4 regions of the Pseudoalteromonas sp. bablab_jr010 genome follow, and region 4 is predicted to be linked to each of the others. Evidence: predicted binding sites of a transcription regulator. Region 4 holds the regulator's gene; each other region holds the start of a gene.
What was found. The regulator sigma-54, encoded in region 4, starts transcription at its own class of promoters, with help from an activator protein. The targets are predictions, from matches to a motif close to GTTGGCACGNNNNTNGNNT.
Positions count from the first base shown of each region.

Region 1 (7,526 bases), on a different contig from region 4:
GCGCTTGTTGCTTTCGCTCTTTGGCTGAGATAAATCGATACACTAAGGGCTGCATAACATTTTCAAGGGCGGATGCTCGTGGTAATAAATTGAAACTTTGAAAAATAAAGCCAACACTTTCATTACGCTGATGAGCAAGCTCCGTTTCGGTCATGCGCTTTACGAGCTTATCTTTTAAATAGTAGTCACCACTGGTGGGAGTATCTAAGCAGCCAAGCAAGTTCATCAGGGTTGATTTACCTGAGCCGGAAGGGCCAATAATGGCAACATACTCATTTTGAGCAATTTCAATATTAATATCATCAAGGGCTTTGAAAACTTGTTCGCCCATTTTGTATTGTTTATTGATATTACTGAGTTTGATCACCACAGACATTAGCTAGCACCTTTTTCAGGGCTGTTTTTAACGGCTACCGTATCACCCTCTTTTAGTGAGCTAAGTGGTCTAGCTGGGCCGATAACAATACGATCTCCTTTTGCAACACCGCTGGTTAGTGCTTGTTCGATATCTGAAGAAATACCTACCGTAACAGCTGTTTTAGTTACTGTGTTATCTGCGTTAAGCTTCCAGACAAAGTAGCTATCATCCTCTTTTTGAATAGCTTCAATAGGCAGTTTTAAGCCGTTTTCGGCAATGCTTGTGGCGATTTCTGCGCGGCAGCTCATTCCGGCATAAAGCTGGCGGTCAGTGGCATCAAGCAGTACCTTGACTTTAAATGATAAGCCTTGTGAACCAGCTTGATTTTTTGCTGATGTGCCAATGTTTATGACTTTGCCAGTAAAAGGTTGATTTGGGTAAGCGGCAGCATAGATATCTGCATGTTGGTCTAGTTTGATACCAGCAATATCGGTTTCATCCACTCGAAGTTCGGCTAATATTGCGCTGGGGTCAGCTACTAGCATCAAGTCTGAGCCAATAATGTTGGTTGTTCCCGCAATAACGGTTTCACCTTCTTTAATATTTACCGAAGCAAGTAGGCCACTCATTGGAGCGCGAAACACGCTTTTATTTAAACGGTCTTCAGCAATCAATAGTGATGCTTGGGCTTGGTTGTAAGCTTCACGTTTTGCTTCAATATCTATTTTTGCTAAATCGCGGGCATTTTGTAGGTTTTCATACACTTCTTGGCCAGCAAGGCCCACTTCATAAAGCTCTTTTTGGCGGCTTAATTGGCGCTCAATATTTTTTAATCGGGTTTCGCTATGTTTAATATCGATTTCGGTCGCACGAAGCACGGCTTTATTGCGGGCAACTTCAGATTCAAACGCGGTCGTATCTAAGCGCATAAGAATATCGCCTTCAGTGACACTTTCGCCTTCTTCTACAAACACTTTCGCTACACGGCCAGTCACTTCTGAGCGCAGTTGCACTTGGGTGTTAAAAACTAGGTTACCAGAGGCTAAAATTGAATCGGCAATATTGCCTTGTTCAACTTCTGCAATATGCATTTCTGGTGCATCTTTATTGCCTGTGACTTGTTTTGAGATTAGTAAAGCGACAAATGCCGTAACAGCGAGGCCAATTATAATGGCTTTTTTCATCTTTCTTCCTTGGAAGTTAAGAGCGGCATATTGCCGCTCAAAGCAGAATTAAACGAGAGCGATTACAGTCCAAATACCGTAAATAACAATACTTGGTAAGGCTGCAAACAGTAGCGCCTTATTGAAAGTGAAATTAGTCCAGCTCTTTAAACCGATAGCTGCGATGAAAATACCCCAAATAGAAAAGATATTGAGACTTTCAAGTAAGGTGTAGAATGGGTGGCCAATTTCTAAACCAATTAAAAGTTGGTTAATCGAAGCATAGTTAAATAACGTCTGTGAGATTTGGTCGGTACTCGCAGTTAATACTAAGATGAGTAAACCTAGGCTTGAAATAATCATTGGCATCATAGTCCACACACCAAAGCCATACCACGCACCATAGCCATAATTAGCTTCTGGGTCTTGCTTAGATACAAATAGGTAGTAGCCTGCCATTAGAGCATTAATAACAGCCAAACCAATAATGCCACCAAACATAGCAAACCATACTTGCATATCTATGGTTTGCTCCATGCTTTGGCGAATCATTTTTTGTTCTGCAATGGTGGCATCAACACTGGCCGCTGCCACTTGTTGATCTATTAAAAACTGCGGGTCAGCCTTATTGTAAAAAGCAAACATGCTGGCAGCGAGAATGCCGGCAAGTAAAATAAAGGCAACAAAAGACCAACCTTTTGCCTCTTTTAAACCATTAAAGGCTTTGCTTGGGCTGATAAAAATATCAACCAAAGCAGTCATAACATTTGACGATTTCATTTTTTATTCCTTGTTTTATAACATTTGTTTTTAGGTACTAAAATATCCTGTTTAGTAACAAATTAGCAATCTATTTTGTAACTGTATGTTAACAGCTGTGATTGGTAAATCTGTGATATGGTTAAAGAGTTAATTTGAGTCGAATTTATTAGGAAAAGTAGGTCGTTATGGTGAATAACAATGATCGTTGTATTGATGAGTTGGTATTAGGGTTCTGGCGTTTGCTAGATTGGCAGATAACGCCCCAGCAATGCTTAAGTTTTTTAGAAAATGCAATTGAAATGGGGGTGTCACATACCGATCACGCTGACATTTACGGTGAATACGGTTGTGAAGCTGAATTTGGTAAAGCACTTAAACTAAAACCAAGTATTCGTGATGAAATCAAAATAATCACAAAGTGTGGTATCAAGCCTGCGTTTGCAAGCCTAGGGCTACAAGGCAAAGCAAATCATTATGATTCAAGTGCCGCGCATATTATTGCCTCGGCACAGCAGTCACTTAAAAACTTCAGCACTGATCGTTTAGATGTATTACTTATTCATCGCCCTGATTACTTGATGAACGCCGATGAAATGGCACAAGCATTTAATACCCTAAAAGCAAATGGTGATGTGCTTGACTTTGGTGTATCTAATTTTACCCCATCGCAACTTAGCTTGTTGCAGTCGCGTTTAGACTTTGAGCTTGTGACTAATCAAATTGAGTTTTCACCTTACGAGATGAAAGCCCTTGATGATGGCAGCTTAGACCAATGCCAATTACTTGATATCAAACCTATGCTTTGGTCTCCATTAGCTGGGGGGCGCTTATTCTCAAGTGAAGATGAAAAAGCGGTGCGTTTACGTGCAGTGTTGGAGCAGGTTGGGGCTGAAATTGGCGCCACAGCCATTGATCAGGTTGTTTATGCTTGGCTGTTAATGCACCCAAGTGCACCGTCTGTGGTACTTGGTACGGGTAATATTGAGCGTGTTAAATCAGCTGTTGACGCTAAGCAGCTTACTATGAACCGTGAACAATGGTATCGCATTTGGCAAGGATCAACTGGTCATAGTGTACCATAAGTGTATTGATATAAATGAGAAAAGGGCCTTAACGGCCCTTCGTGTTGCAGCAAGTAACACATTCTTTATAAAGTGAAGTCAACCGCGTAAGCGACGTACACTTTTACATCTGAACCATCAATGTCGTTGTCTGAAAGACCGAAAGTAAAGCCGTCTTTCGACACTGAAACACCGTAGTCGATGATGTTATCATCACCAATGAAATCCCCTGAGTAATGACCTAAGTGAAGGGCCATTTCTGCACCGGTACTGCCAACTGGGAAACTGTAGTCAGCATTTAAATATAGAGAGTCACCAAAATCTGTACCGTCACCGCTTGCTGCTGATGTTGCTAGGACTGCTGCACCAAAGGTGAAGCTACCCACGCTAATGCTACCGTAGATTTCAGAGAAGTCTGCATCTGTGTAAGATGCTGCATCTGGGTATGCATAATAAATGTAGCCAACATCGTAGCTAAAGGTTTCATTGATTTCACCGCCAAAACCAGCATAAAGGTCTAGCTCGTAAGTCATGTCGTCAGCCCAGCTAGCATTCGACACCCAAGTACCCGCATAAAAGCCAGATTCACTTGCGTAGTCGATACCACCTTGGATTGCAGCATCACCGCCGCCTTGCTCTTGACCACGCCATAAGTAGTTTGAAGTTGCCGCAGCGTTTGCTGTGACTTCTGCATAGCTATATGTTGAGCTCAAAGTTAATAGCGCAAGGGCGCTTGCTGCGACCGTTTTTTTTAGTTTTAGCATGTTTCTGTATCCTGTTGTTATGTTGATTTTGTCCCATTTTCAGATTGCAGTCTGGTTATTATTTGAGGACATTTTCTATGTGTTGTCTGGATACGATATTGCACTGGTTGTGCCAAGTTAATTTCTAACGGGATATTTTATGCTTAAAGGCTTTAAAAACAGGCTTTTAAACTTGTTTAATTGTGAAAAGGATAGTTATTTGAATTGTTCATGCGCACATGTGTGGTGCAAAAAATAACCCGGTTGCACAATTGCGAAGCAACCGGGTTTTGCTTATTTGAGAGTAACTTAGCCGAAAATTGCACGCATTAGACTAATGGTTTCTTCAACACTGCGGCCTTTTTCAACTTCACTGATGATTGAATCGCGCTTAGCTTTGATATGTTCAGGGATATCATCACTTGCTAATGCTCGGTCCACCAGTATCTCTGCTGATTCTTTGCCACGGCGTACGGTCTTTTTACCTGCTGAGCTCGTGGTACTCTTAGGTTTGTTTAACAACTTAATATAGTTAGAGTTATCAGCGGTACTTTTATCTGCATAATAAAAGAAGCTAGGCAATAGGGCTTTGATTTCAACCAGAGATTGTTCAAGCTCATTTGCTGCACTGGTCATTTTGAACCAAGGCATGCTATGTATTGCTTCGACAACATCTTGCCAGTAGCGCTCAAAATCACGGTTATTAAGCTTAGTAATGCCTAATGCCGCACAAAGGGCATCAAGTTTACTATTTACGATTGGTGTAAACACGTCAGGTCGGCGCATCGCAAGCAAGCGAGTAGCAGGAGCAAGCGTTGGCTTTTCATCGCTGCCATTAAATGCCATGAAGTAAGCAACCATAAAATGCTGATAATGTTCTTGCGTTACTTCACCCTCAGCTGGAATGTGTACAAGCGCCTCATCGAACGCACCAGGTAAATCACTCAACATTTGGTGGAAACCTTTCGCGTTCTTGGTAGAAGCAAACCACTCAACGTCGAAGTTATAGCTGCTTGGATCAAGCGAGGCACTGTGTTTACCTGAAAACGCTAAACGGTCTTCTGGGATCATCTCTTTTAGGGATTGCGATTTAATTGCAGCAATGTAATTAGCTAAGCGTAGTTGCTCATCAAGGGCTAAAAGCTCTTTATGCTGCTCGATGAAGCCTGCAATAACAGGCCATGGCGCAACCCTTAATGTTTTTAACTGCAAAAAACTGATTGCAGAAATTAATAAGTCATGAAGTTTTTTAAGAGTGGGTAATTGCTTATCTTCTAACAGATCGTAGTTAATGCGATCGCGGCTTGCACTTAATAGCTCATAGCACCAACCTAAAAAGTCTTCAGGGTGGTTTTCTACTTTAACTGCCATTAGGTTTAAGCTGATATCAGAGGCTTGCTTGAGGATATTTTGATAAATTTGACTTTCTTGCTCGCCAAGCGCCATTTTTGACGGTGAAATAAGCAGTTTCTTCATGCTTAATCGATACTCCAGTTTTGACCAAATTGGGTTGTTTAATTTTAGTACACAGGGTGCAAAAACAACAGGGTCGTGCATCATACCGAAGTAATGAAATGATGCAATCTTACTGATAATTTATAAGTAAGATTGCGACTGGCGTGGTTAATTAATCATGGTCATCGAGTGTAAATAATTGCTCAACACTGAGTTCAAAGTGAGCGGCAATTTTTAACGCGATAATCACCGAGGGTATAAAGCGGCCTGTTTCAACTGTGCTAATGGTTTTACGTGATACTGTAATGGCATCGGCAAGTTCTTGCTGCGATAACCCCTTTTCTTTGCGGAATTTAGCGATATTATTTTGCACTTTTATACCTAGTCTCTACTTTGCCAAAGAATTGATACGCCATATATCAAACACATCAAGGCAAGGTAAAATGTGGCCATCATGCTATGAGATACATTTAAAGCAAGTTCATCAGACAATAAAAAAATAGCCCCCATGCTAAAAAGCAATCCAAGCACAACATGTTTATAAGCGATGGTATCAATCGTATTTAAAAATTCATCCTTATAAGTAAGGCGATAACCGAGTTTCCATGTAAATCCCCCTCTAATCACAAACATAAAGAAAGATCCTAAAAATGCGGCAACACCAATAAACAGTAAAAATACTGATGTTTGCTTGAGCATTGGGTAAACACTAATAATTAATAACGTGACTCCCATGAATATTGAAAACCATGCGTTATGACTCATAAACTTTTCTTCCGTTTTGATATCTTGCTTAGACATAATCGTTTCCTTTTATTTTAAACTCAAATGTAACCTACAGGTATCAATGTAACCCTAGGGTATCATACGGTCAAGATCTTTTTGTAACCTACAGGTATCAAAAAGTTTCAGCGCTGATTCATATTCTTGTACCTAAGCTTGTTTACAAACCTTTTTGTGTGTTGGGCAATGCATTTGCGCCTAACTACCGCTATGATATGAACATTGTTTGCCCATTTTTAAGGATGATTATGAAAACCTTACTGAAAATTGTTGGTGTCATCTTCGTATTACTGATTGCATTGGTAGTCGCTGCACCATTTCTCATACCTACAGACGCGATATTTAATAAAGTATCGGAGCAAGTAGAACAAACCACAGGTCGTAGTCTGACTATTAATGGCGATAAAAAGCTGTCGGTATTTCCATCATTAAAACTCGAATTGAATGATGTGCACTTTGCCAATATGCAAACTGGCTCGCAAAAAGATATGGCAAGCATGCAGCAACTTGCTATCCGTATCCCGTGGATGTCGTTATTTGGCGGTGAGTTTAAGCTCGATAAATTCGTTATTAACGAACCAACAATTTTGTTAGAAACCGATAAAAATGGTAAAGCAAACTGGCAATTATTTGATGCGGTTGCTGAGCAACCACAGACAGAGCAGCAAAAGAGTTCTGGCGCTGTTAACTTACCAGATAACTTTGATATCGAACTTGGTGAAGTAGCAATCTACGGTGGTACTTTCACTTATCTAGATGGTAAAACCGGGGCAAAGCAACAGATAAGCGATTTAGAATTAGCAATCTTATTACCTTCTCTTCGTAAGACCTTAGAGTTAAAAGGCGGTATTACCTATATGGGTGAGCGCTTTGATTTAGATGTGACGCTAGATACACCTGTTAAAGCGATTGAAGGCGAAACCTTTAATGTCAGCACTGAGGTTGATTCACGCTTAGTCGATTTAAATTTTAAAGGTGCAATTGCAGAAATGGGTAATGACGTGCAAGGGCTTCTTTCTGTCAGTGGTGACTCAGTAAAAAATATTGCGAGTTGGCAAGGTGTTGAGCTTAATGCAAAAGAAAATGCGTTTAATGCCTTTAATGTAAAGGGTTCAATGCACCTAAAAGGACAGCAGTTTAAGCTTACTGAGCTACTTGCCACCCTCGATGAGCTGCAAATTAAAGGTAAAAGCGATATTAA
Region 1 covers NZ_JACDWV010000029.1:10,496-18,021, reverse strand. Annotated here, with positions in the region: gene JIG37_RS00755 (ABC transporter ATP-binding protein) at 1-376, opposite strand, end outside; gene JIG37_RS00750 (efflux RND transporter periplasmic adaptor subunit) at 376-1,542, opposite strand; gene JIG37_RS00745 (YIP1 family protein) at 1,591-2,301, opposite strand; gene JIG37_RS00740 (aldo/keto reductase) at 2,472-3,365, shown strand; gene JIG37_RS00735 (TorF family putative porin) at 3,431-4,108, opposite strand; gene JIG37_RS00730 (hypothetical protein) at 4,397-5,563, opposite strand; gene JIG37_RS00725 (helix-turn-helix transcriptional regulator) at 5,715-5,915, opposite strand; gene JIG37_RS00720 (hypothetical protein) at 5,924-6,343, opposite strand; gene JIG37_RS00715 (AsmA family protein) at 6,574-7,526, shown strand, end outside.
Region 1: the regulator sigma-54 is predicted to act here: its motif matches at 4,207-4,225, upstream of JIG37_RS00735 (TorF family putative porin).

Region 2 (7,526 bases), on a different contig from region 4:
CCTTTTTTAATGTCTTATACCAATTCGCTTAATTAAGTGGTCTATTTTGAGGCAATAGAACCTCGTTGATAGCAAGGCAAAAATTTCGTTATTTAGTTTGTTCTAAATCAGAAATTTTTAACGCAGGTAGCGACAGGTTTTATCCCTCAAAATGATTAAGTATTATTGCGGATTGGTATTAGATTACCTATCCAAGCAAATAGCTGAGCGGCTCTGCACCCCAAGTCGTAAATAGCACCACTAAGCACACTGCAAAAATAACAAAAGCTATCAACGGTGATTTAGTAACAGGCTCAGTAACCGCAACTTGCTCACTATTACCCGTTAGCATAGGTTTCACTAAGTTTTTTCCCTTAATGCGGTAAATCACAATCGCTAATACATGCAACACAATGGCATACAACAAGATGTCAAAGTTTAAATGATGGAGCCAACCGGCAAACTCTACGGTATCTGAGGATACATGCGCCACCAGCGGGCCATCCGTTAAAATATCGTCACTGGTCATTAAGCCAGAGGTTAACTGTACGATGAGTAGCGCAAAAAAGGCTATCACCATATAACTACCCGCCGCGCCATGACCCGCTTTATGTTCATTGCTTGTAAATGACTTAATTGCAGCAACAGGAGAGTGAATAAGTGCAGAGAGCTTTGCCGTTTTACTACCAATAATACCCCAAACAAGACGTGTAATAATAAGCGCTAGAGTGAAGTAGCCTGCAGTAAAATGCAGCTCCAACATACCTTCTTCAGCACTAAAATAGAGGGTTGCGATGGCGGCAACTAATAACCAATGGAAGCTTCTTATAAAGCCATCCCATACTTTAACTTTTGACATTGTAACTTTCCCTTTAAAAGATGCTAATGATTTCAGCAACAGGCTCGGCTATACATTATTGCAAACTTCAGTTATTTTGACACACCTCTATTTCAGCTGTTTTGATCTGAGCCATAACAACAAACATGAGCGATAAGATGCATAAATCAACAATAAGAGCCTTACTAAAAGGTTTTTTCGACATGCTCCCCTTATGCCTTGCGGTGTTACCTTGGGGAATTTTATGTGGCTCGTTAGCAGTTCAAAATGGCTTCAGTGCCCTAGAAACACAAGCTATGTCGTTGTTGGTATTTGCAGGTTCAGCACAGCTCGTTGCGATTGAATTAATGGCCGGCAATACGCCGCTTTTAACTATTTTATTTACCACACTCATTATTAGCTCACGGCACTTTTTATATGGTTTAGCTATTCGCCACAAAGTCATAGATCAACCCTTTCGTTGGCGACTGCCAGTGAGTTTTGTACTAACCGATGAATTATTTGCTTTTTCGCACCATCGCAAAGCGTACCGAACGAAAGTACGCCTTATTTATGCACTCAGTGCCGGTTTTAGTTTTTATATTGCATGGAATATCTGGACCTTGCTAGGTATTGTCGCAGGAAGCCTCCTTCCCGATTTAACACACCTAGGTCTTGATTTTGCCATCGCTGCCACGTTTATTGCTTTAGTTATTCCGGGTGTAAAGAACTTTGCAACACTGGCTACTGTGATCACCGCAGGCGTTGTTGCAACGCTATTAAAAAGTCAGGGCTTTCAACTTTGGCTTGTCACCGCGGCTCTTATCGCTATGACCGTGGGTTATCTAATTAGTCGCTGGCAAGCAAAAGAGGAGCATACACAATGATGATCACCATTTTATTAATGGCGTGTATCACCTTCTTCACACGTTACTTATTTTTACACCGCGCATTACCATTTAAAGTTGGCCCGAAAATGCAGCAATTTTTAAGTTTTAGCGCCCCTGCCGTACTCACCGCAATTTGGGTGCCCATTGTGTTTATTAATGACGAAGGGATAAATCTAGATTGGCAAAATCCTTACCTAAGTGCTGCTGTTGTGTCTGTTATCGTGGCCTATAAAACACATAACATATACTACACAACACTGGCAGGAATGGGATTATTTATAATTTTAAGTTAGCTGCTATGCTTATCCCCAAGTAAGAAAAGCCGCTGATTAAAATTTACCCTTTTAGAAAAATGCCAAGCAAGTTAGAATCAATGCAACAATAATAAAAAGTTATCACTATGAGCGAATTTCACCAACTCTCAGCTACCAGCCTACAAGGCCAATCCGTTGACTTTTCTGATTTTGAAAACAAGGTCGTACTTGTTGTAAACACTGCAAGTAAATGTGGCTTCACTCCACAATATGAAGGCTTACAAGCACTGCATGAAAAGTATCATGAGCAAGGCTTAGTAATAATTGGTTTTCCTTGTAACCAATTTGGTAAACAAGAGCCTGGGGACGCGAAGGAAATTAAAGAAGGCTGCCTCATTAACTACGGCGTTAGCTTTTTAATGATGAGCAAAGTCGATGTGAATGGCGAACATGCTCACCCTGTTTTTAGATACCTAAAATCAGAGTTACCGGGGTTTATCACCCGCAAAATAAAATGGAACTTCACCAAATTTTTAATTGGTAAAGATGGCAAAGCAATTAAGCGATATGCGCCACTCACAAAGCCTGAACAGCTCGAATCAGACATCGCTGCTGCACTGGGCAAATAACAAAGTCTAAAAGCAATAAAGAGGCAAATTGCCTCTTTACCTAAATTTATGCTTAGTCGTTCAAGTACTCGTCAAAGTCGTCATCGCCTAAGTTTCTACGCAAGCGTTTTTGTTCAAGATAGTCTTCCAACTTCTTCTTAACGCGTTGCTTTTTCTTGTCGTGTTGATTACGCCCGACCATTTCGTACTCGTCTTCAACAAAATCGTCATCTAGCGCGTCATAACTAAATGTCTTACCCACAACCCACTCCATAAAGTGTTTGAGACCAATTCTTGAGATTAAAATTTGCTCGATGAATTGGCAAAGATTAAAAAGCTCAGTAGTAATTTAGTATCTAAAAAACCACCAAAATAAAGCCATACACCCATGCTAAATAGGTCATATGTCAATATTGTGAATAAATAGCGCTAAATTTGATTTCTGAAAAGTGAGAGTTTTTTATCGTTTCGATAAGAGTCATTTATGCATGTGTATTTTTTAGTTAATTTGACTAAAAAGTGGTTAAAAAATTATTGACCGCAATTTTCAAAAAATCATAAAAACACATCAAACCATTGAATTAATTGAACTTATAAATTATGGCATTCAATTTGATTATGTATTTGTGTCATTTCAAACAGGAAAGAAAAAAATGAAAAAGTTATTGTTAGTAAGTTCTTTATTTATCGCTACCAGCGCAATGGCTCATAACGATAATGATACAAATATTTCATTCAGCGGTGAGCAGTGTGATGTTGAATTTATAAATGATGTACGCATCACACCAAGCGAGTTAGAAGTATACACAGCCGATAATCGCACTATGAAAATCATCGATCAACACACTTTATATATCGATGGTCAAAGCGTGTCGCTTGATGCTTCACAACAGCAAGCAATTGCAGATTACTCAGACAGCTTACGCAGCCAACTTCCTGAAGTAGCAAATATCGCACTTGATGGCGTAAAAATAGCAGGTGTGGCCATCGAAGAAGTATCAAATGCTTTCAATATTGATGGCCTAAGCGACATTTCAGAATTAATGGACGATATCAGTGTAGAAGTGCAAAACGCCTTCTATCAGCAAGGTGCGTTTACCATGGGTCAGCAAAATTTCGAAAAATTTGGCCAAAACTTTGAAGACCAGTTTGATGAGCAAATTGAATCGGCTGTCGAGTCAGCCATGATGCAATCGATGGGCAGCATTTTAATTGCGCTAGGTTCTGAGCTTTTAGGTTCAGGTGGCGACATGGATGAGTTTGAGCAACGTATGGAAAACATGGGCGCACAAATAGAAGCACGCGTAGAAACACAGGCAGCTCAACTTGAAGAACGAGCAGATGCATTATGCGGCAGCTTTGCTGATATCGCTCATAAAGAGCAAAAGTTAGTGGTGCTAGTACCAGAACTAAAAGAGTATCAACTATTTACTTTCAAACAGAACGCAGAGTAATGAATTAACATCCCTGAACCAAAACACTTGGTCCTTTCGCGCAGAGCTTGCTCTGCGCTTTTTTATTTTTTGGCCAGCACAGTCAGCTGCGATAACGTTTTAATCGCCTGCTCTAAACTCTCAGACCAAGGCAAGCCATAACTTAAACGAAAACAGCTACGGTACTTTTTACCCGCTGAGAATATCAACCCCGGAGTAATACTGATCCCCGCCTCTAGTGCCAGATGAAATAACTTTACCGCATCATATTGGCTACCAAGGTCAACCCAGATAACACAGCCCCCTTGCGGGTTACTTATACGCGCACAACTTGGCATATATTGCTGCAGGCACCAAATCATACGTTCTTTATTGGTACTTAAGCGCTGTCTAAGCAAACGAATGTTACGGTCGTACTCACCGCTAGCTATAAACTCATACAAGGTCCACTGGTTTATAAGTGGCGCAGAGCAACTAAGCGCGCGTTTGTGTCGCCTTGCTTGTTCTGCAAACTTACCGGCAATGATCCAACCAATGCGGTAACTAGGTGCGGCTGTTTTTGAAAACGACGCGCAGGTGATCACTAAGCCCTTTTTTGAATAAGCTTGTGCAGGCGTGGCGCGCTTTGCCGTAAAATGTAAGTCGCCATAAACATCATCCTCAATAAGCACCACGTCACGCTGCTCTAAAAGTGCCACTAATTGCTCACGCTTGGCATCAGGCATAAAACTGCCAACTGGGTTATTTAATGAGGTTGAAAACACACAGGCTTTTATATCATGTTCATCGAGTGCTTGAGCCAAGTCATCTAGCCATATTCCTTCATCGGGGCACAGCGGTATTTCCAGTGCCTTTAAACCTAAGCTTTCAATTAATTCGATAATGCCAAAATAACAAGGCGACTCGATAGCAATAACATCACCGGGTTTAGCGACACACTTAAGGGCAATCGCCAGCGCCTCTTGAGCACCATTGGTGATCACTAATTCATCGCTATCAACCCCAATACCAAAGTCCAGATAGCGATGAATGAGTTGTTTTTTAAGTGGCGCAAAGCCATCCATCGGCCCGTAATTAATTGCCGATGCGCCAGCTAATGTCATGACTCGGCGCATTGTTCGTGCCAGTGCTTTATCTGTCGGTGCAGCAGCCACAGGGTTGGCGATACCAAATGGCACCACATTAGCTTTGTGGATAGCGCTGTAGACTTGCTCAATCAAGCCTTGCTTATTGACTGTGGTAGGCTCTCGACTGAGCCTAACTCGCTTTGGTCGAGACTGATTTAACTGTGATGACTTTAAAAAGTACCCTGACTTTTCTCTGGCTTCGATCAGCCCTTGCCCTTCAAGTAATTGATACGCTTGCTTTACAGTAGGAATACTGATGTTGAGCTTGTCTGCCATTTTTCTGAGCGAAGGTAACTTTTCACCCGGTAATAACGAACCTTGCAAGCAAAGATCTCTAACTAGCTGAATAACTTGTTGATATAAGAACTCACTGTTACTACGACTGATAACTTGTGACATAGCCCACCAAACTGTATAGGTTGCATTTCTAGTTTTCTGTATATGTTAAGTATACAGAAGAGGATTAAAATGAACATACTTTCAATTTTTGGGTACTAACTATGAAAAGCGCCGCTCTTTACCTTGCTACAGTACTGATCTGGGGATCGACTTGGCTAGCTATTGAGTTTCAACTGGGTGATGTTGCTGTTGAGGTCTCTTTATTTTATCGCTTTGCCATTGCAGCCATTTTAATGTGGGCCTTTGTGCTGGTAAAAAAACTCCCTATGCAATATTCACTGCGCGATCACGGGTTTTTTGCATTATTGGCTTTATTTAACTTTGGTTTAAATTATTTAGTGCTGTATTGGGCGCAGAACTATCTCACCTCAGCAATGGCCTCAATTGCCTTTTCGATGTTGCTATTAATGAACATTATTAACACCCGCTTGTTCTTCGCAAAACCAATTGCGAAACGAATTTACTTTGGTGCTTTACTCGGTGTAATGGGTATTTCCAGCTTGTTTTGGCCACAAATTCAGCAATTCGACTTGAGTAATGGTGCGTTGGTCGGGTTACTACTTGCGCTGTCTGGGACCTTTGTGGCTTCATTGGGGAATATGGTCAGTGTTCGAAACTCTCAGCGTAATATTGGCGTACTTCAAGGCAATGCCTGGGGTATGTTATACAGCGCTTTAGGGCTAGCAGCTTATGTTTTAGTAAGCGACGTTGAGCTGACATTGAATGCCCCAACCAGCTATTGGGTATCGCTCTTCTATTTAGCAGTATTTGGTACCGTAATCGCATTTGCTTGTTACTTCGCGCTACTTAAAAATATCGGCCCTGAGCGAGCAAGCTATGTAATCGTATTATTCCCACTGGTTGCAGTGGTCTTAAGTACCTTATTTGAAGGATTTGAATGGCAAGCAAATACCTTTATGGGTTTTAGCCTAGTGTTATTCGGTAATGCTATCGTGCTGACTCCAACTCGACAAATTAAAGCATTTTTTGCTGCACGTAATCTGCAGCAAAAAAGCTCCGTCCCCAGTTAGAAGTGACTATGTCGCCTCTAACACCAAGCGCTGGCAAATTTTGCCGGCGCTTTTTTATGGCACATGAAAACGAAGTGCTTGTTTGTGAACCTTAACTTTAGCCGGAGTAAAACCAACGAGCTCACCATCGGCTTCTATAGCCAGTCCTTTCGTGGTGATCTCGGCAGTCGTTAACTGGGTATATTCCAGCGCGTGCAAACTATGATGCTTTACGAGCAGTAAATACAAAAAGCTGATCAGGTTTTTCAATAAACCGCCAGCTGGCATGCAGTAGCAATCAAGCTGACCATCATTTAACTTTGCCCGAGGGGCAATTTTTAAGCCACCACCAAAGTAATGATGATTAGCAAAAATCGTCGCTAAATTACTGTAGTTGAGTGCTTTACCATTAAACTCCCCCTTAAGTGAGCGTGCCCGAAATGAAAATAGCTGTTTGATGCCCTGCCAAGTGTAGCCAAACGAGCTGAAACTTCCGGCTTTATTTAGTTGCGTCACGACTTCAGCGTCAAACCCTATTCCCGCCACATTAATAAAATAGCGCTGATTGATTTGTCCAACATCGATTAATTCTGTACGGCTATTAAAAACAGCCTCATACCAAGCCTGTTTTTTACACGTAAAGCCACGCGCAAAATCATTTCCTGTGCCTGCTGGAATTAACGCGATAGAACAGCGACTCGACATTAATGCATTAACAGCTAAATGCAGCGTCCCATCACCACCAATCACCACAACTTGACTCTGGTTTTTAGCCAAATGCGTAATATCAGCGCAATCATTCTCAAACTTGCCTGTGGTTAAATACAATTCAGGCTCAATCTGTCTTTTTTTACATTCTTTTAGTAGCCAATCAACACTGTTTTTATGATTTTTTTTGTCACTTGGCTTTATTATTATCAACATCAACGGTTACTTCTTTTCTTACATGGCAAAAACACCACGCTCGTTCAAATTATATTAATCTGAATAATTAGTCACTTTCTCACTC
Region 2 covers NZ_JACDWV010000160.1:18,265-25,790, reverse strand. Annotated here, with positions in the region: gene JIG37_RS16685 (cytochrome b/b6 domain-containing protein) at 188-838, opposite strand; gene JIG37_RS16680 (AzlC family ABC transporter permease) at 976-1,683, shown strand; gene JIG37_RS16675 (AzlD domain-containing protein) at 1,680-1,979, shown strand; gene JIG37_RS16670 (glutathione peroxidase) at 2,087-2,569, shown strand; gene JIG37_RS16665 (hypothetical protein) at 2,622-2,810, opposite strand; gene JIG37_RS16660 (YggN family protein) at 3,202-4,002, shown strand; gene JIG37_RS16655 (PLP-dependent aminotransferase family protein) at 4,065-5,507, opposite strand; gene JIG37_RS16650 (EamA family transporter) at 5,609-6,538, shown strand; gene JIG37_RS16645 (YegS/Rv2252/BmrU family lipid kinase) at 6,593-7,441, opposite strand.
Region 2: the regulator sigma-54 is predicted to act here: its motif matches at 3,148-3,166, upstream of JIG37_RS16660 (YggN family protein).

Region 3 (7,526 bases), on a different contig from region 4:
GGTAAAATGTTTAAGGAGGCGTTATGAGTGCAATAACCCAAAGCCCTGATTTTGCAGTGGCTCCGCAAAAAGCTGATGATAAGTTAGCGGCGAGTCCTCAATTAACAGCAACGGCGGTTGATGAATCAAATAAAACGGAAAATACACTTCAACAACAAATGGAGCAAAGCTCTCAGCAAGCGCAAAAAAAATCGCAACAAAGCGGTGAAAAAGATGAATTGGGCCGTGAGCAGCTTGAGAAGATGGCGCAACAATTGCAAGATTTCATGGGCGAAATGAATCGAAGTTTGCAGTTTCAAGTTGATGAAGAGTCGGGCCGTGATGTTATTAAAGTGGTTGATAAAAACAGTGGTGAGCTAATTAAGCAATACCCATCTGAAGAAGTGTTGAGCCTAGTGGCTAAACTTTCAGAAACCGCAGGTTTTTTAATTGATCAAACTGTTTAAAGTTTTTTGTTAAGTTAAATGTGTAATGTGAGGAAGTATTATGGCTATTTCATTTAATGGTTTAGGCTCGGGCTTAGCAGTAGCAGATATTGTTGATGCTTTGGTTAGCGCTGAAAGTACCCCTTTTACTTCACGTTTAAACAACAAGGAAGCAACGTTAACTACAGATATTTCAGCTGCAGGTGCACTAAAATCAGCGCTTGAAAAATTGCAAACCTCAATGGAAGCGTTAGGTGAGGTTGATAACTACCAAAAACGTAGTATTTCTGGTAGTGATGATTTTGTAACACTAAGCTCAGATAAAGAGGCTCAGCCTGGTGGTTATAATGTAAAAGTAAACAATCTTGCGACTGAACATAAATTGATGTCAAGTGCATTTGCAGAAGATGCCGCAGTTGGTGAAGGGACGTTAACTATAGCGTCAGGTGAGAATAGTTTTGATATTGATGTGTCAGATACTGCAACTTTGTCTGAAATTCGTGATGCGATTAATGACAGTAAAGATAACGACAATGTAACAGCAACGATTATTACCGACGATAATGGCCAGCATTTAGTTTTATCCGCAAAAAATAGTGGTGTTGAAAACGCAATAAAAGTTACAGCAACTGATGCTGATGGCGATAATACTGACGCGGCAGGTTTATCGGCTCTAGGCTATGACACAGATGCAGGGGTGACAAACATCAGTGAAGTAATTGCTGCAATAGATGCTTCAATTACCATAGATGGTAATTTAACAGTTACTAGCAGTGATAACGAGTTTGCAAATGTTATTGACGGTGTAACGATTACCGCCAAAAAAGCACATGGCACTGATGACGATGATAGCACGTTAAAAATTACTGAAAATAACAATAATATTAAAGCAGGCTTAAACAGTTTTATTGAAAGTTATAACGAATTACTTGAGCTTAGTAATAATTTAGGTAAATCAGGTGAAGACGGCGCTGGTGTGATGGCTGGTGATTCTATGCTTCGTGGGGTAATGTCAAAACTCCGTCAGCAATTAACCAGTGAAGTAACCCTGAGTGATGGCAGTAGTTTGTCGTTATCTAAGCTTGGGGTTGAAGCAGACCGTTACGGTAAATTAAGCCTAGACACAGAACGCCTAAACGAGCAAGTCGAAGCAGATGTAGACCTAGTGCAGGAGTTCTTTATAGGTGAAAATGAAGACGAGGGCGGTTTTGCACAGTCTTTTGATGAGCTAATGAGCTTTTATACAGACTCAGATGGTATTGTTCAAAACAGAATTGACAGTAAACAAACCCAGTTAGATGGCTTAGATGATGAGCGAATTGATTTTGCAAGAAAAATGGAGTCGTTAGAGTCTCGTTTATACGCACAGTACAATAGCATGGATTTACTTGTAGCCCAGATGAACTCAACCAGTAGCTATGTGCAAGCGCAGCTTGATAATATGCCAGGGGTTGTTAAGCAAAGTAAATAATTGATTAGTCTATTTTCTTATCGGTATTTAGGCGCCAACTCTTTTGGCGCTTTTTTGCTTTTGGTTCATAAACGATCTATTTAGTAAATATTTTACTTTGTTTGAATAGAAGTACAAAAACCAATTCACTATCTACAACCGCGACTTTATTTTTCACAATTGATATAGCGCTAATAACGCGTTTATATAACTGAGTATGTCAAAAGCAACTAAACGAAAATTAGCGTTTAGTTGCTTTATATTTAGAAATAGCTTTTTGTGATTTACGCTGGTTGATTAACTCGGCCTGAGTTTTATCTCTCGCGTTTTTAAGTCTAGCTGTAGCGGCTAAAATTTTAGCTTGTATAGCTAATAACTCTTTTTCTTGAGGTGGTGTTTCACTCTCACACCAATGTTTTAACTCTTGGTCAATAGCTATTAACGTTTGGCTTGCCAGCTCAATATCTGTTTTATCTATGTGCTCTGATAATGCAATGAGTAATTCATTCAGAGCGTTATAATTCGGCATTATTGCTCAGCTTTAGGTATGCGCTCTTCGAGCGGAATAGAATCCCACCCTTCTTTTATTTCTTTAACGATACGGATAACATCATCTACTGCTGCAATGTCGTTGTTTACATTTGCTTCAGTTAACCTGCGTTGGCAAAAGTCGTACAGCGATAGTAGGTTGCTAGAGATATCCCCGCCATGCTCAAAATTGAGTGCATCTTGTAGAGCACCGAATAATAAAATGCAGGTAGAAATATTTTCACCTTTTTTTTCAAATTCTTTACGCTCAATAAAGCCTTTAGTTGCTGCTAAGCGTCCGATAATATTGCTGAAAATCAAATTGATCTGCTCATAAGGAGACATTTCATTAATGTTGCTAACGCTAACTTGACTGTACTTTTTTATCGATATATGTGCCATGAGAAAATCCTATATTAAAAACACCGATTCATAAAAATAGATAAGCAATATTAATGCCATTGATGTTATCTTTCTTTGAGCATTTCTATAGAGATTATAGCAACGAGTATAGAATATTTTAAAATTCAAACAGGCTAAATTTGTAAGTTAATTCTTTAGTATTAAATTTTAGTGCTAAGTGACTATTTTTTGGCGTTGATGTCAATAAATTGCCGCTTAGCGCTTGCATCCCTCCTAAACTCGCTTACAATTTAGAAATTAACTAACCTCGTGGTAACTGTGGTTCGCCAATAATGATCTTAATTTTAGACAATAATAATAATCGTGCGATAGGTTTACATGCAGCACTTACCTTCATTGGTGAAACTGCACAATTAGTTGATGAGACTACATTACAGTCTTTTTGTGAAAAACATCAACAGCAAGAATGCATGGTCATTCTTGGTGCTTTACAGCAGCTAAATCACGAGGCTGTGATCAAACAGTTTCCTGCCATTCCGTTTTTATTAATTGGTGAAACACTCAAACCGCTGCTAAGCATTGCTAATGTAGTTGGTTTAATTTGTGAACCGTTTAACCATGACGTAACTACTCAGCTATTGCATGATTGTCAGCAATATCAGCGCATGCTACCGGGTGACCATAAACAAGCTAAATCCAACAAATCATTTGATGGTTTAGTCGGTGAAACCGAAGCTGTAAAAGATGTGCGCTTTTTAATTGAGCAAGTAGCAAAAACCGATGCCAATGTGCTGATCTTAGGTGAGTCAGGCACAGGTAAAGAAGTTGTTGCACGTAATGTTCATTTACTCTCTAAACGCAATACCGGGCCATTTGTGCCGGTAAACTGTGGTGCTATTCCTGGCGAACTTCTTGAAAGTGAGCTATTTGGCCATGAAAAGGGGGCCTTTACGGGCGCTATTTCTGCACGCAAAGGGCGCTTTGAATTAGCGCAAGGCGGCACGCTGTTTCTAGATGAAATAGGTGATATGCCTTTGCAAATGCAGGTTAAACTACTACGTGTGTTGCAAGAGCGTAGCTATGAGCGAGTAGGGGGTACTAAGCCTATTCAAGCTGATGTACGAATTATTGCTGCAACTCACCGCAACCTTGAAGAGATGATTGAAAAAGGCGACTTCCGTGAAGACCTTTTTTATCGCTTAAACGTGTTTCCAATTGAAAATCCTTCGCTAAGTGAGCGTGCTGACGACATTCCTCTGCTTTTAAAAGAGTTAATGCGTCGTGTGAACGAGCAAAGTGGCACAACGGCCAAATTCACTGAGCGTGCGATTCAAAGCTTAAAAGAGCATGCGTGGCCGGGAAATATTCGTGAGCTTGCTAACTTAGTTGAGCGCATGGTGATCATGTTCCCTGATAAAGTAGTTGATGTGCCAGACCTACCAGCTAAATATCGTTATATCGAAGTTGAGGCTTATGAGCCTGAGTACCCTGAAGAGTTGATGGAGCGAGATGCTTTCAACGATATTTTCAGTACCGGCTTTAGTGATTACGATGATGAAGAACCTGAAGTACCAGCAACAACGGCTGACTCAGGTTTATTACCAGATGAAGGAATTGAGCTCAAAGAGTATCTTGCTGAGCTAGAAATTAGCTTAATTAGCCAAGCATTAGAGCGCTATGATTACGTTGTTGCACGTGCAGCAGAAATTTTAGGTGTTAGGCGCACCACACTGGTCGAAAAAATGAAGAAATACAACCTAACGCGTGACTAATAGTTAAGAGCAGGTTTTAGGCAAAAATTAACTAAGTACTATGGTTATTACGCCTATAGAATGGGCTGTGTCTTTATTTATAGGCGCTAAACTTACGGGCGCGCTCACCGTCTTTCATTCGGGGTCTGCTGTGGTAATAAATCACTAAAAGCTTTTTGCACAAAGAGAAAATAATGAGGAACAAATGAGAAACCAAGCCCTTTCTTTTAATATTTAAAGCGCAATATTCCTTTAACCTATTTGTGAATCAGGCTCTTAATACTTTTACCACCAAGGTAATCGAGGTGCTGCGCGCTACACCTAGTAGCCTAGAGCCTAAAATTTAACATCTTTATTTTTACCTCATAAGCGCAGCGTCTCTTAGCCTCTTTGTGAATAAGTTACTTAATTAGCTTTTTACCACCGGAGGCTGCTTGCAGCACCGAGAAGATAGAAGCCAAGCTTAGCCCATATCACCTAATAACTATCAATAATCTCTTGTTTTCTAAAACAATCATTACTATGGTCGTTAACCATGCCACAGGCTTGCATATGCGCATACACAGTGGTTGGCCCTAAAAACTTAAAGCCACGCTTTTTTAAATCTTTGGCAAATGCTGTTGAGGCTTCAGTAATAGCCGGATAGTCCGCTAATTTATCGAGGTCGTTTACCAGTGGCTTGCCACCCATAAACTGCCATTGGTAGTTTGAGAAACTGCCGAATTCTTTTTGAATTTCAATAAAACGCTGCGCGTTATTGATAGTAGCAGCGATTTTAGCGCGATTACGAATAATGCCTTCAAACTGCATTAACCGTTCGACGTCGTCTTCGGTCATTCTGGCAACATCTTCAACAACAAAGTTTTTAAAGGCACTGCGATAGCCATCACGTTTTTTAAGTATGGTATACCAACTCAGTCCCGCTTGTGCTGACTCTAAGGTTATAAACTCAAATAAGCGGTGATCATCATATAATGGCACCCCCCATTCTTGGTCATGATAGGCCACATAATCTTCTTTGCTGGTATCGAGCCATGGGCAACGACAATGGTGTTCTTTTTGCATTATTCCCTCGCGATTGTCATTTTTTTGTCAGTGTTGTTTTTGTCTTTAATTTATTGAAATAAAACAAAAATAAATTTGGTACGGATTGTGCATTTAGCTAGGTAGACACGATTTTTTGAGTATTGATTATGGCCTTAGCAAATGTCCTAAAACCACAATTTATCACAGCCAAACAATATAACCCATGCCTACAGCAAGAAGAGTATGTGGGTGAATTGAGTGAGCTGCGCCAACAAGCCAGTTGGTTAGGCCATTTGGTTGATACCATGCCTGCGGGTGTGGTGGTTTTAGATGGCCGAGGCATGATCGCAAAAGCCAATCAAATTGCCATTGATATGCTAGGTGAACCCCTTGAAGGTGAAAAGTGGTTTAGCGTTATTCAACGCTCATTTCGACCACAGCAAGACGATGGACATGAAGTATCACTTAAAGATGGCCGTTTAATTAAGCTTGATATTACTGCGCTTGCTCCAGAGCCAGGGCAGTTAATTTTAATGACAGATTTAACTGAAACCAGGCGCTTACAAAAGCGAGTAGCACATATGCAGCGCTTAAGTGCGCTTGGCAAAATGGTCGCTTCGCTTGCTCATCAAGTCAGAACACCGTTATCAGCGGCCATGCTGTATGCCGCAAATTTAGGCTCAAAGCGATTGCCAGAAAGCTCGCGTGGCAACTTTCATACGAAGCTAATGTCGCGTTTAAAAGATTTAGAAACCCAAGTGAACGATATGCTGTTATTTGCCAAAAGTGGTGAGCAACAAGTGGTCGAAAGCGTTTCAATGCAACAGTTACTTAATGAAGTAAAAGCCGGTGCTGATGCTATGGTTGCACAAAATAACAGTGAACTTAGCGTGAACTTGCCTGAGCCAGATATTGAAATTATGGGTAATAAAACTGCTCTGGCGAGTGCTATTCAAAACCTGATCCACAATAGTATTCAAATTATTGGCTCTGATGCTGTGGTAACCCTGAGTGCCGAACGTGACGAAACTAGCGAAAACTGTGTTCGTATCAGTGTCAGTGATAATGGCCCAGGTGTTGATTTACGTCATGCCAACAAATTATTCGAACCTTTTTACACTACCAAAAGCCAAGGCACGGGGCTTGGACTTGCAGTTGTAAGTTCAGTAGCCAATGCGCACCAAGGACGGGTTGAAGTGACTAATAATGCTCATGGGGGAGCATGTTTTAGTTTGATCTTGCCAATTAGTGCAGAACCAATCTCAGCGGAGGCAAAATGAATACTAACTCTATTTTAGTCGTTGAAGACGACGCGGGCTTACGAGAAGCACTGATCGATACCCTTGAAATGTCGGGTATTGATTGCGTTGCTGCAGATAGCGCTGAACAAGCGATGATCTTGCTTAAGCAAAATAGCTATTCATTGGTTGTTAGTGATGTGCAAATGGGCGCCATGAGTGGCCTTGACCTATTACGTAGCATTAAACTTAATTATCCTGAGCTGCCGGTATTAATGATGACAGCCTATGCCACCATTGATGATGCTGTAGAAGCAATGCGTTTAGGTGCGATTGATTACATGGCAAAACCGTTTGCTCCAGAAGTGCTCCTTAACATGGTGAGTCGTTATCTACCTGAAAAGGAAAAAGAAACCGATGGCCCAATCGTTGCCGATCCATCGAGTATTAAGCTATTAGAGCTCGCGAGCAAAGTTGCCCGCTCAGATGCCAGTGTCATGGTACTCGGCCCAAGTGGCTCGGGTAAAGAAGTGTTGGCTCGTTTTATCCACGATAAATCAAATCGTAGCGATGCCCCCTTTGTGGCTATTAACTGCGCGGCTATTCCTGAAAACATGCTTGAAGCAACCTTATTCGGTTACGAAAAAGGGGCGTTTACCGGCGCTATTCAAGCCTGTCCGGGTAAATTTGAGCAAGCTCAAGGTGGTACCATCTTACTTGATGAAATCACTGAGATGGATTTAGG
Region 3 covers NZ_JACDWV010000087.1:209,376-216,901, reverse strand. Annotated here, with positions in the region: gene JIG37_RS09540 (flagellar protein FlaG) at 24-446, shown strand; gene fliD (flagellar filament capping protein FliD) at 487-1,896, shown strand; gene JIG37_RS09530 (hypothetical protein) at 2,117-2,404, opposite strand; gene fliS (flagellar export chaperone FliS) at 2,404-2,805, opposite strand; gene JIG37_RS09520 (sigma-54 dependent transcriptional regulator) at 3,099-4,538, shown strand; gene JIG37_RS09515 (DNA-3-methyladenine glycosylase I) at 4,995-5,582, opposite strand; gene JIG37_RS09510 (ATP-binding protein) at 5,711-6,823, shown strand; gene JIG37_RS09505 (sigma-54 dependent transcriptional regulator) at 6,820-7,526, shown strand, end outside.
Region 3: the regulator sigma-54 is predicted to act here: its motif matches at 2,848-2,866, upstream of fliS (flagellar export chaperone FliS).

Region 4 (7,526 bases):
TAGCCTAACAGTTCAGCACATTTATCAGGGACAAGAAGATAAGCTGATTGCTTATCAAGAGTTAAAGGATAAACTGGGGCTGACAGATGAACAGATTGCCTATATTGGTGATGATGGTCCAGACTTACCAGTTATGGAAAAAGTTGGCTTTGCTGTCGCAGTAAACGATGCACACCCGCTTATCAAGAAGCTGGCTCATTACACCACATTATTACCGGGTGGCTTTGGAGCCGTGCGTGAATTAACTGATTTACTGATGTTAGAAAACGGCAAGCCGTTAACTAGCGATGGAACCAGCGCATGAATATAGCCCGTATTTTACTGAGTATTGTTTTTGTCTGTTGCATGGTGTGGTTATGGTACCCGTACTTTAACCAGTCAACTGATACAATAACTAGTGAAGACGAGATCATCGCAACACCTGATTACACTGCCGTTGCTCTAAAGCAAACAGCTTATGACGAGCAAGGTAAAATTAGTCATAAAGTGGCAGCTGCAAAAATGGAGTTGTATCAACAATTAGGGTTTACCTTTTTTGAACAACCTATTTTTACTATTTATAGCGATCAGCAAGTTTGGCAAGTAAGAGCCAAAGAAGCTACTTTATACGAAAATGATCAGCTGATTTTTGAAGGGGATGTAGTTGCTAAAAACTTAACCCATAACGGTATGATCGAAGATATAAAAGCAGAAAATATTAATGTCGACATTGATAAAATGACGATGTTTTCAAAGCAACCTGTAACACTAACAGGACCGAATTTAAAAATTACCGGTAAAGGCTTAAAAGCCGATTTAAAAGCCGAAATTGTTGAGTTAACTAACCATACACGAACCATATACTATGACCAATAAACTGAAGAAATTACTCCTGATCCCAAGCTTATTGATTGCCTTTTCGGGCGCAGCTGCCGAGCAAACAGGCGCTCAAATTAGCATTAGCTCAGATCGCCAAATCGGTAAACTAAAAGATGGCGTTGGCATATTCGAAGGTAACGTAGAGATCGTGCATGGTGATCGTCGCATTACAGCAGAGCGACTTGAGGCACATGGCGGTGACACCGAAGGTACAGTCGAATTAATTATCGCTACAGGCAAACCAGCTTACTTCGAAGAAAAGCAAGCTGATGGTACCGTGATGAGCGCCAGCGCCGAAGAAGTTCGTTATGATGTTGCGAAGCGCTTCTTAACACTCAATGGCGAAGCTGAAGTCACTCAAGCGGGTCAAAAAGTAACGGCAAAAAGCATTACCTACGATATGGCTCAACAGCTGATCAGCGCAGAAAAAGACGAAAACTCAACAGATCGTGTACACACTATTTTAGTGCCTGTAGAAAATAAAAAAGACGATAAAGGCCAACCATGAGCACATTAAAAGCAGAGCTTTTAGCTAAAAGCTACAAAGGCCGCCAAGTGGTTAAAAATGTCGGTCTTGAAGTTGAAGCGGGCAGTATTGTTGGCTTGTTAGGGCCAAATGGTGCAGGTAAAACAACGACCTTCTATATGATTGTAGGCCTCGTACCAAGCGACAAAGGAAAAATAAGCATCGATGATAACGATATCACGCTTTTGCCAATGCACAGCCGTGCGCGCTTAGGTATTGGTTATCTACCACAAGAGTCGTCTATTTTTCGAAAATTAACAGTTTACCAAAACTTGATGGCCATATTAGAGACCCGCAAAGATCTTAACAAAACAACGCGCGAAGAGACGCTTAACAACTTATTAGATGAATTTAGCATTCAACATATTCGCGATAGCCAAGGTATGGCACTGTCAGGTGGTGAACGACGCCGCGTTGAAATTGCACGTGCATTAGCCGCTAATCCTAAATTTATCCTTTTAGATGAGCCTTTTGCTGGTGTTGATCCTATTTCAGTGTTAGATATAAAGAAAATTATTGAGCACCTAAAAAATCGTGGTATTGGTGTACTTATTACTGACCATAATGTTCGAGAAACCCTTGATGTTTGTGAAAAAGCCTACATTGTTTCTCATGGGGAGCTAATTGCATCAGGCACACCTGAGCACGTATTAGCAGACCAAACTGTACGTGATGTTTATCTAGGCGAGCAATTCAGGCTGTAACCATTACGCCACCGACTAGAGCATCTGCTAGACTTATACAATGACAATAAATCGATAACAGTGTCTTCACCGTTACCGATAACTTAAAAAGGATTGTTAGGGATACATGAGGCAATCATTACAGCTGCGCATGGGCCAGCAACTTACAATGACTCCACAACTGCAACAAGCCATTCGCTTGTTGCAGCTCAGTACATTGGATCTCCAGCAAGAAATTCAAGAAGCGCTTGATAGTAATCCTCTGCTTGAAGTGGAAGAAGCGGATTACAACGAAGAAAGCATCGGTAAGAATGAGCAAAAAGCGGAGTCTGACGATGTACAAGTCAGCGCGTCTGCCGACGAAGCACCTAGCGAATTCGAGCAAGAAAGCAGTGATGCTCTGAGTAAGGATACGGTTAGCGATGACTTAGCTATGGATGTTACGTGGGATGAGTACATGAGTGCCGCCCCATCAACATCGTCTGGGCCAATGCCTGAAGACGAGTCTATTTACCAAGGTGCTTCAACAGAAACACTGCAAGAATATTTAATGTGGCAACTACAGCTCACACCATTTAGTCCTACCGATGAAGCGATTGCCGTTGCCATCGTTGAAGCTATCGATGACTCAGGTATTTTAACGGTTAGCTGCGAAGATATTGTCGAAAGCTTTAATCAAAATAATGATGAAGAAGAAATCGAACTCGATGAAGTTGAAGCTGTCTTAAAAAGAATACAGTTATTCGATCCAGTTGGTATCGGCGCGCGAAGTTTACAAGAGTGCCTGTGTATACAACTTCGTCAATTCGATGCCAATACGCCATATTTAGCTGAAACTAAAATGGTTTTATCTGAGCATATCGAATTATTAGCAAGTCGCGACTATCGCACTTTAATGAAAAAGACTAAGCTTAAAGAAAACGAGCTTAAAGAAGTGATGACGCTCATTCACAGCTTAAATCCTAAGCCTGCGGATAGCATAGTACGCGAAGAATCTGAGTACGTCATACCCGATGTATCAGTGAAAAAAGTGAAAGGCCGCTGGGTAGTCGAGTTAAACCCAGATTGTATGCCAAAAATTAGAGTGAATAGCCAATATGCAGCGATGTCTCGCTCTGTTAAATCAAGTAGCGACAGCCAATTTATTCGTTCTCACTTACAAGAAGCAAAGTGGTTTATTAAGAGCTTAGAAAGCCGTAACGATACTTTACTAAAAGTGACCAACTGTATCGTGCAACAACAGCAAGCTTTCTTTGAACATGGCCCAGAAGCAATGAAGCCAATGGTGCTAAACGATGTCGCAGAAATGGTCGAAATGCATGAATCGACGATTTCTCGGGTTACAACACAAAAATATATGCATACCCCAAGGGGAATTTTTGAGTTGAAATATTTCTTCTCAAGCCATGTCAGCACCGAAAATGGTGGTGAGTGTTCTTCTACAGCAATTCGCGCTTTAATCAAGAAGTTAGTTGCTGCAGAAAACTCGGTTAAACCATTGAGTGATAGCAAAATTGCAGATATATTGGCTGAGCAAGGAATTAAAGTAGCTAGACGTACAATTGCAAAATATCGTGAGTCTCTAGCAATACCTCCGTCTAATCAGCGTAAAAGTCTGATTTAGACGTTTTACATAGAAGGAAAATGCTTATGCAACTAAATTTAACTGGTCGTCACGTAGAAGTCACTGATTCATTAAGAGACTATGTAAACACTAAGTTCGCAAAACTAGAAAGGCATTTTGATCATATTAATAATGTTCATGTCATTTTAGATGTAGAAAAATTAAGCCAAAAAGCAGAAGCAACTTTACATGTAAACGGAGGCGAGTTGTTCGCTTCTACAGAACATCAAGATATGTACGCAGCAATTGACTCATTGATCGATAAACTTGATCGCCAAGTCATTAAGCATAAAGAGAAATTAGCTCGACATTAAATTATGAAACTTAGTTCACTTACTAATCAGGACTGCAGCAAAGCTGCGGTCCTTTTTAATAGCAAAAAAAGAATTCTTGAGTATATTAGCGAGTTAGCTCACCAGCAGTTTCCTCATTTATCTCAACAAGATATCCTAGATGCTTTTCTGAACAGGGAAAAGTTAGGTAGTACAGGTATCGGCCGAGGAATAGCTATTCCCCACGGTCGAATGAGTGGTGCTGATGAACCTCATGCATTTATTATTGTCAGTGAATCTCCCATCAATTTTGATGCGATAGACAATCGTCCCGTTGATATTTTTGTGGCACTCATCGTACCAGATGGCGATTGCCAGTTGCACTTGAAGACCTTGTCAACAATTGCTGATAGACTTAAAGATAAAGATTTTTGTAAACAGTTGCGAAGTGCTACAAGCGATCAGCAACTATTTCAAGTAATTGCATCAGAGGCATAAATGGAATTAATAATTATCAGCGGTCGCTCAGGCTCGGGGAAATCGGTCGCTTTACGAGTTCTTGAAGACTTAGGCTACTACTGTGTTGATAATATTCCTGTCAACCTACTGCCTTCGCTCGTGCGAAGTGTTTCTGATAATTATGACAAAATTGCCGTCAGTATCGACGTACGTAACTTACCGAAAGAGCAGCAAGAGTTTAATGATATTCTTGAGTACCTGCCAGGTTTTGCAAACCCAACACTATTCTACCTAGATAGTGATGACCAAACCCTAATTAAGCGTTTTTCTGAAACTCGCCGTTTGCATCCATTATCGATTGATTCTTTACCGCTTGATCTTGCCATTAAACAAGAAAAAATCCTGCTGGATGTGCTGATCACCCGCGCTGACTTTATGATTGATACCACTGATTTGAGTGTTCATCAGTTAGCAGAATCAATTCGTGAAAAGATTTTAGGTAAGAAAGATAAAAAACTGATTATTACGTTTATGTCGTTTGGTTTTAAGCATGGTATTCCAAAAGAAGCTGACTACGTTTTTGATGCACGCTTTTTACCGAACCCACACTGGGAGCCTGATTTGAAGCCATTAACCGGCCTCGATCAGCCTGTCAGGGATTATTTAGCTAGCCACAGCATAGTGCAAAAGTTCACTTGGCAGATTCAAACCTTTGTACAGACTTGGTTGCCACATCTAGAGCGCAATAACCGCAGTTACCTAACCATTGCAATTGGTTGTACAGGAGGCCAACACCGTTCTGTTTACTTAGCGCAAACAATTGGTGAAAGCTTTTCTAAAACTCATGCTAATGTAAAAATTCGCCACCGCGAACAAGATATCTAACTAGGCACCAACAATGCACGCTGAAGATACCTTTTTAATTCAAAACAAACTTGGCTTACATGCTCGCGCTGCGACTGTTTTAGCGCAACTAGCACTGCAATTTGATGCCAAAATTACACTTTTTCAAGATGAGAAAGAAGCTGAAGGCGACAGCGTGTTAGCGTTAATGCTCCTTGAAAGTAGTCAAGGAAAAGAGGTTCGTGTTGTATGCGAAGGTCCTGACGCTGACGCTGCATTAACGGCAATCGGCGAATTAATTGCGCAACGCTTTCACGAGCAAGAATAGCATTTGCTAAGACTTCAAGGTTTACGGTAAACTTACTTCGGATATTTAAAATTCCCTTTAAATATCCTACTTTTATATCGCTCGCTTTTCTAAATTACAAAACTCTTAATAAATTTATCGCAGTGCGACGATATCTCTGCAAATACACTACAAAGCAACTATGCTGTATTTGCATAGCCTATTTAAACTTTTTTCAGTTGTAAGGACGCCAATGCCAGAAGCCTTTGAACAAGATTACCCACTACAACAACTCAAACAAGTGACCAAGTCACTCAATAGTGGTCAATTTGTTCAAGTGCGCGGCATGTTAGCCAAAACGGCACCTTGTGATACAGCCCTTTTACTTGAGTCTTCTCCTCATAAAATTCGTCGTATGCTTTGGCAGCTGGTTGACCCAGATGTCCGTGGTGATGTTCTAGAGGAACTCTCTGAAGATGTACGTCTTGGCATTATTGCCCAGATGGAGCCTGAGCACATTGCTGCTGCTACAGAAGATATGGACGACGATGACTTAGGTGAGGTTTTACGTAGTCTTCCTGATACCGTATATCAAGACGTTGTTAGCGCGATGGACTCGCAAGATAGAGAAAGGGCAACTCAAGCGCTTTCTTATCAAGAGCGCTCAGCCGGTGCCCTGATGAACAGCGATACGGTAACCATTCGCCCTGACGTTACTCTCGATGTTGTACTGCGCTATTTACGCTTACGAGGTGAGCTACCAGAGGGTACCGATGACTTATATGTAGTTGATAAGCATAACTGCTTTTTAGGCGCGCTTTCATTAACTACATTGCTGACCAGTCCTTCAGATAAAATTGTTCGTGATTTAATGGATGAAGACTGTGAGTCAATCCTAATCTCTATGGATGAAAGTGATGTAGCGCAACTGTTCGAGCGTCACAACTGGATTTCAGCCCCTGTTGTGGATGATAACGCTCACTTGCTTGGTCGTATTACCATCGATGATATCGTTGACGTAATCCGTGAAGATGCAGAGCACAGCATGCTAAGCCTCGCTGGTCTTGACGACGAAGAAGATACCTTTGCGCCAGTGCTAAAAAGTTCGCAGCGTCGCTCTATTTGGCTTGGGGTTAACTTATTAACCGCATTGCTAGCAGCAATTGTGGCAAGCTTTTTCGAAAACACCTTAGCAATCTTACCTATTTTAGCGGTACTCAATGGTATCGTCCCTTCAATGGGGGGTGTTGCGGGTAGCCAAACCTTAACCCTGGTTATTCGTGGTATAGCGGTTGGCCATATCAACCAAACCAACCAACGCTTCTTATTACTCAAAGAGCTGGCGATTGGCGCACTGAATGGTATTATTTGGTCGATATTAATTGCTGGAGTGGTTGCCCTATGGCAATGGGACTTTAAGCTCGGCGCAGTACTGGCCTTTGCAATGTTTATGAACCTTGTTGCCGCAGGTATTGCAGGTGCAAGCATTCCATTAATTCTTAAGAAAATGAAAATTGACCCTGCCCTCGCCGGCAGTGTGGTACTGACAACAGTGACGGATATTGTCGGTATCTTTGCCTTTTTAGGCACCGCAACCTGGCTATTGATCTAATACCAATTCACAATAATACTTAATTAAGCGAATTGGTATAAATAAAAACGGCCCTTTAAGGGCCGTTTTTATATCTTTTACTTTGCACGCTGCTTATTTTTACCTACTCTAGGTTTGGTATTGGCCTTTTTAAACTGGCTAAAACCGGTATGACGAGTCAGAGCTGCACGGCCTTTACCGCCCTTACCTTTAGCAGTTTTCTCGTTTCGACCTTCTTCAGGAACCAAACAATTCGGCCCTTTACCAATTAAATTCGCTTTGCCCATTTTTCTTAGTGCTTCACGGATCATCGGCCAACCAGCAGGATCGTGGTATCGTAAAATCGCTTTGTGTAAGCGACGCTGGCGTGCGCCTTTTGGAACA
Region 4 covers NZ_JACDWV010000200.1:13,898-21,423, reverse strand. Annotated here, with positions in the region: gene kdsC (3-deoxy-manno-octulosonate-8-phosphatase KdsC) at 1-304, shown strand, start outside; gene lptC (LPS export ABC transporter periplasmic protein LptC) at 301-855, shown strand; gene lptA (lipopolysaccharide transport periplasmic protein LptA) at 845-1,366, shown strand; gene lptB (LPS export ABC transporter ATP-binding protein) at 1,363-2,088, shown strand; gene JIG37_RS20650 (RNA polymerase factor sigma-54) at 2,195-3,691, shown strand; gene hpf (ribosome hibernation promoting factor) at 3,718-4,005, shown strand; gene ptsN (PTS IIA-like nitrogen regulatory protein PtsN) at 4,009-4,461, shown strand; gene rapZ (RNase adapter RapZ) at 4,462-5,307, shown strand; gene JIG37_RS20630 (HPr family phosphocarrier protein) at 5,321-5,593, shown strand; gene mgtE (magnesium transporter) at 5,805-7,163, shown strand; gene JIG37_RS20620 (YgiQ family radical SAM protein) at 7,241-7,526, opposite strand, start outside.